Regions from separate parts of the Roseibium algae genome, predicted to be linked through region 2. Evidence: predicted binding sites of a transcription regulator. Region 2 holds the regulator's gene; the other holds the start of a gene.
The links. The regulator PhoB, encoded in region 2, activates phosphate uptake and scavenging genes when phosphate is short. The targets are predictions, from matches to a motif close to TGTCATNNANCTGTCAT.
Positions count from the first base shown of each region.

Region 1: a site for PhoB is predicted at 1,682-1,698, ahead of V6575_RS13805 (1-acyl-sn-glycerol-3-phosphate acyltransferase). Genes of this name have one in related genera too.

Region 1 covers NZ_JBAKIA010000009.1:122,434-125,651, reverse strand. The annotation lists gene V6575_RS13820 (protease inhibitor Inh/omp19 family protein) at 1-288, opposite strand, end outside; gene V6575_RS13815 (GNAT family N-acetyltransferase) at 474-1,082, shown strand; gene V6575_RS13810 (MAPEG family protein) at 1,268-1,648, shown strand; gene V6575_RS13805 (1-acyl-sn-glycerol-3-phosphate acyltransferase) at 1,792-2,676, shown strand; gene recQ (DNA helicase RecQ) at 2,765-3,218, shown strand, end outside.
Region 2 covers NZ_JBAKIA010000002.1:230,672-233,889, forward strand. The annotation lists gene V6575_RS04725 (aspartate aminotransferase family protein) at 1-222, opposite strand, end outside; gene V6575_RS04730 (GcrA family cell cycle regulator) at 646-1,209, shown strand; gene phoB (phosphate regulon transcriptional regulator PhoB) at 1,304-1,999, opposite strand; gene phoU (phosphate signaling complex protein PhoU) at 2,040-2,750, opposite strand; gene pstB (phosphate ABC transporter ATP-binding protein PstB) at 2,784-3,218, opposite strand, start outside.

The DNA.
Region 1 (3,218 bases), on a different contig from region 2:
CCAGCCGCCAGCCATATCGCTGCGTCCAATCTCAACAGCCCCACTGGGCTCTGCAACCGGCGCGACACTGAGATCCGTGCCAGGCGCTCCCGGAACGCCCTGCTCAACAACTCCGGGGCCTGGAACCGGCGCTAGAGGATCAAGTGGCTGCAAATTACCCTGACCAACCGGAGTTGTCGGTGTCGCAGGCAGAGGGGTTGCATAGTTACTGTTTCCCGAAAAACGCTGACAACCAGCCACCACCAGCGCAGAACTCAAGACCAAGGCAACTGTCACACCACGTTTCATATCGAATCAATCCCCGTTCCGCTGCACACTCATTTATTCTCTTACCGCACCATTACACCGAATGGCAAAATTCGACACAATTTACCGAGCCAATGCTATTGAATAAAGACCATTACGCCTGATATATGATGACGTGCGTTTGGAGGAACGCTGGGAGGACATTGTCTGTCACTCAGGAGCGCTCCATGCAGCCGTCCCTAAATATTTGGCGCCTATTTTCATGGGTCTTCAAACCCAAAGCTCCCAATACGACGGCAGAGCTCTTCGCTAAGGGTGAAATTCGCCCGATTTCCGTGTCAGAGAAACATCTGTTCCGAGACCACCTGCTCCGTCTCGATGCAAATACACGGCGAAGTCGGTTTGCCATGCAGGCAAGCGACGCCTTCTTGCGCAGTTATGTAGAAACATCCTTCACACTGGACACACTGATATACGCCTATCTGGAAAATGGTATCGTTCGAGGAACTGCAGAATTGCGCTCCCTTGGAGATGCCCAAACGGCAGAAGCAGCCTTTTGCGTTGAACCTGACTGGCGCCGCAAAGGCATAGGAACGCGCCTCATGGATACGCTCCTTCAAACTGCTAGAGAACGTCACACTCGTCATATTTATATCAACTGCCTTGCCGGCAATAGCCTCATGCAGGCTCTGGCTCGCAAGTTCTCGGCGTCGATGACCTTTCAGGCCGGAGATGTTATCGGTCACCTGCACCCGGTGGGATCAACATTGCCAGGCAAGTTGCGCAACTTCCTTTCGCGGCTTATTCCCACTCCAAATAGCACCATGCCCCGCTAGTAATCGTTTGTTTCCAGTGACAGCCGGTTCAAAGGCGGTGCCCATCATCGAGCAGATCCTTACAGAACAATCGCCAAGATAATGTGTTTGGCTCTTGGTTCACCTGCTTTGAAACGATAGTTTCCACCTAACAGTCAAAATCAGGACCGCGCTCCAGCAGGTCTGCATAAGTAAGGACACTGTAAATGCCGATTTCAATCTGGTGTATTCTCATCGCTGCCATTCTTCCCATAGCGGCTGTATTTCCCGCAAAACTCGACAAGTCTTACGACAATAACAAGCCACGCGACCCAGACTATTGGCGCAGTGGCTTTCGGGCTCGTGCCAGCGCTGCAGCGGCAAACAGCTTCGAAGCTCTGCCTTTCTTCGCAGCAGCTGTTATTATTGGCCTATGGCAAGGCGGTTCGGTCGAGTGGATCAACAAACTGGCAGTCCTGTTTATCGGGCTGCGGATCATTTACATCCTTTGCTACTACACCGACCGCGCAACGCCTCGGTCTATCTCTTGGCTTGCCGCTTTGCTGTCTGCAGTGGCGATTTTCACCAGCCCGATTTGGAGCGTTTAAACCAAAACGCTGACCGTTGATCGAGGTCGCTTTATGACCGTTTGATGAAATTATACCGACCCGATGTCATATCCATTGCCTGCGTCTGAGGGCTTCAGTAATACTGCCGAAGCACCAGACCACTCAGAATACCGGGACGGACTTTGGCTTATTCTGATCAGACAACAGTCGCCCTGTCTGGGACAGCGGCCACCGAACAACACAAGCATATTGTCGATATACTGATTGAGGAACGCGGCCAAGGCGTCATGAACGCGCCTTGGTGGCCTTTGGTGCAACCTGCAGCCTTCCGGATTTTGGGCTACAGGCGCGCGCTGGAGATGGCCAACATCATCTCGAACATGCCCGCACAGCGCATCTTCGACCATCTCAGCGCCCTTTTACAGCTCAATCTGGACGTACTCGGCCTGAAAAGCGTTCCGAAAACCGGACCAGTTGTGCTGGTGTCGAACCATCCAACAGGCATTGCTGATGGCGTTGTCCTATATGACGCGATCGGATCGCGGCGTAAGGACCTCTCTATCTTCGCAAACCGGGACGCCATCCGCATCAATCCGCGGCTTGCTGACATGATCATCCCGGTGGAGTGGCGTGCCAAGTTCAAGACACGAGAGAAATCCCGGGAGACCCTGAGATTGGCTGGCAAGGCATTTGCCGAAGACCGCGCTGTGGTCCTGTTTCCATCCGGACGTCTGGCCCATTGGCACGAAGGCCGCCTCACAGAACGCCCCTGGATGACCTCTGCGCTGGCCATGGCCCGCCGCTACAAGGTGCCGATCATACCCGTCCATATGGGAGGGCGGAATTCCGCCCTGTTTTATTTCCTGACCCGCATCTCAACCGAACTACGCGACATGACCGTTTTCAACGAGCTCCTCAACAAAAAACACGCCCACTATCAGGTTCATTTCGGCCAGCCGATTGATCCGGCCCTTCTGGACGGCGATTTGAACAGCCTGTCCGAGCGGCTACGAACCCATTGCGCAGACATCCTTGCGCAAGACCCGGACGCTGTGTTCACAGATTAGCCGCCTCTGCAGCGAATCATCCACAGACGGAGATTGCCGTCATCAGGCGAATAAGCGAGACTGCGGAAAATCAGGGAATCAGCCGCACATGCTCGCATCGCAGCCGCTACCGGCCAGCGCACAAGACAAGAGTCACGCCACAGACCCGCGCGATGTTCTTCGCGATGTTTTTGGCTATCCGGAGTTTCGCGGACGACAGGCAGAAGTGGTCGACGCACTTGTCTGCGGGAAGGATGCGGTCGTGCTCTTCCCGACCGGTGCAGGCAAGTCGCTTTGCTTCCAGATCCCGGCGCTTTGCCGACCGGGCATCGGCATCGTGATTTCGCCGCTGATCGCCCTGATGAAAGACCAGGTCGGCGCTCTGACCGCAGCCGGTGTTTCCGCCGCAGCCTTGAATTCTTCTCTTACGCCCGAAGAGCAGGACGCTGTCCGCGACAAAGCCCGATCCGGCGAACTGCAGCTCCTCTATGTGACGCCAGAGCGGCTCTCGACAGAAGGCTTTCGTCGGTTTCTCGATACGCTGGATATTGCGCTCTTTGCTA
Region 2 (3,218 bases):
CCCCGGAGGACTGTGCAGATTGGACGTGTGCCAAAGCTTTTCAGCCTGAGCCTTCAGCGCCTCGACCAGATGCGGATGACTATGCCCAAGCGCGTTGACGGCAATCCCGGATCCGCAGTCCAGAAATCGTCGGCCATCACTCGCTACCAGCCAGACACCTTCACCATGATCGAATTCCAGGCCCGATCTTGCGTAAGTTCCAAACAGCGCAGACGCCGACATTTCCTTAAACTCCCGTGGAGAGAAAAACCTTTATGCCATGCGCTGTTTATTCCGGAACCTGACCAATAAAGGCCCTAAAACGAAACATGCCGCCCGGAAAAGGCGGCACGCGCATGTCATAAAAGCTTATACACCTGTTCCCCGGCTCGCTGTCAATGCAATTGGCAGGTTTCAGCCAATTGCATTCGCACATAGGCAAATTGGCTATTCTGGGGAAAAGCTGGTTCATCCCCATCTGAATCCCCCCGAAACCTTGCCTCAACTTTCACCGATATTGTAATGTCCGATGAGTAAAGCACGACATGTCGTGTAGCAAATCACTTTATGGCACTAAATATGCCACTACTGGCACGCATGAGTGTGCCTTAACACTTGGTTAATGCTTCGTGGTTTTTCGCCACTGAACATACGGGGTGCGGCAAAATGAGTTGGACGAATGAACGCGTGGAGCTTTTGTCAAAGCTCTGGGCCGAAGGCCATAGCGCAAGTCAGATTGCGGGCGAACTCGGCGGCGTGACACGCAATGCAGTTATCGGAAAAGTTCATCGCCTTGGGCTTTCGGGCCGTGCAAAGGCACCATCGCCTGCATCCAAGCCGCGTCGGCCACGCGCGGGCTCGGCTGCACCTGCATCACCAGGAAGAACAGGTACACCGCAACCACAGTCTCAGGGTGCAACTGCCTTGAAGATGGAAAGTGCACCTGCTCCTGTTGCAAAGCCAGAGCCGGAAATCGAGCTTATTGCTGAGCTGGTACCGATGTCAGAACGTGCAACGATACTGTCGTTGACAGAACGGACTTGCAAATGGCCAATCGGAGATCCGAGCACCGACGATTTCTATTTCTGCGGTCGGGTTTCAGATGCAAACGTTCCTTATTGCGCCCATCATTGCAAAATTGCTTATCAACCTGTGAGTGATCGGCGACGCAATAATAACAATAAGCCGTTGGCTGTTTCCGCCCCAATTGCTGCTGCACGCGCTTCCTAGAGCTTTGCAGTTTTAAGGCGATCAGAGATTAAAAAAGCCCGCCGAATTCGGCGGGCTTTTTATTTGGCAATAGCAAGATACTGAGGTTCAGGCCTCAGGCAAGGGCGAACTGATCGTTGAAGGCATAACCAGCACCGCGCACAGTGCGGATTGGGTCTTTCGCCTTGCCACGGTTCAACGCCTTGCGCAAACGCCCGACATGAACATCAACGGTCCGTTCATCCACATAGACATCGTGGCCCCAGACCCCATCAAGAAGCTGTTCACGAGAGAACACGCGCCCAGGCGACGTCATTAGGAATTCCAGAAGCCGAAACTCCGTTGGCCCCAGATGGATTTCCTTGGTGCTGCGCCGCACACGGTGAGTTTCCCGATCCAGCTCAATATCACCAGAACGCAGCATCGAAGATACAACTTCAGGATTTGCCCGGCGCAAGATGGCCCGGACCCGCGCCATCAGTTCCGGCACGGAGAATGGCTTGACCACATAGTCATCTGCCCCCGTAGACAAGCCACGAATACGCTCGGCTTCCTCGCCGCGAGCAGTCAGCATGATCACCGGCAAGCGTTCAGTCTCTTCGCGCATTCTCAGGCGCCGACATAGCTCAATGCCGGAAATGCCCGGCAGCATCCAATCAAGTAGCAACAAGTCAGGTACACTTTCACGGAGACGAACTTCAGCGTCGTCTCCGCGCATGCAGGAATCGACTGTGTAGCCTTCTGCTTCCAAATTGTATCTCAGCAACAGGCTGAGCGGCTCCTCGTCTTCAACGATGAGTACCTTAGGCATTCCAGTTTACTCCGAACCATTCCCGCCTGACGTACTGATATCAGGCGTCTTCTTTGTCCATGACACCCGTTTCGTCCATGCGTGGACGATCTTCGGTCAGGCGGTCACCTGTGACCATGTAGAAAACATTCTCTGCGATGTTGGTGGCATGATCGCCGATGCGCTCGATGTTCTTCGCGCAAAACAGAAGATGAGCGCACTGAGTGATATTGCGCGGATCTTCCATCATGTAGGTCAGCAACTCCCTGAACAACGAGGTGTAGATCGCATCAACTTCGCTATCCCGGTCCCGTACAAGACGAGCTTCTTCAGCATTCCGGCGGGTATAGGCATCCAGCACGTTTTTGAGCTGAGACAAAGCCAGCTCTGTCATGTGCTCAACACCGATTGACAGTGTTTTGGACTTAAGACCTGCATCCATCGCAATCACACGCTTGGCAACATTTTTCGCCATGTCGCCGACCCGTTCCAGATCGTTTGCAATACGGCCAGCAGCCATGATCTCACGAAGGTCCTGGCCCATCGGCTGACGTCGTGCGATCACCTGAACATTGCGCATTTCGATATCAAGCAGAAGCTCATCCAGCCTGGCATCCTTCAAGATGGTTTCCTGGGCAAGCTCCAGATCCTGCCTCATCAAAGCAGAAACCGCGTTGCTGACAATATCCTCGGCCAGGCCACCCATTTCGGCGATCAGACCAGCAATAGTGGTAAGTTCTTCGCCATATGCAGATACCGTATGTTCGGTCATCTCAGTTCCCTTTCCATACCCGTGTCAACAAAATCAGCCGAAGCGGCCCGTGATGTAATCCTGGGTGCGCTTGTCTTGCGGGTTGGTGAAAATATCCTGCGTCGCGCCCACTTCAACCAGATTTCCCATATGGAAGAAAGCTGTCTGTTGAGACACACGAGCCGCCTGCTGCATCGAATGGGTCACGATAACAATCGTAAAATTCGCCCGCAGTTCATCGATCAGCTCTTCCACCTTTGCAGTGGCAATCGGATCAAGTGCCGAGCACGGTTCATCCATCAGAATGACTTCCGGGCTTACCGCAATGGCACGCGCAATGCACAGGCGTTGCTGCTGGCCACCTGACAGCCCCGTTCCCGGTCCATCCAGACGATCTTTCACTTCGTTCCAAAGACCAGCTTTCTGCAAGCTGGATGCAACGACTTCGTCGAGCTCAGACTTTTTGCGTGTCAGACCATGGATCCGCGG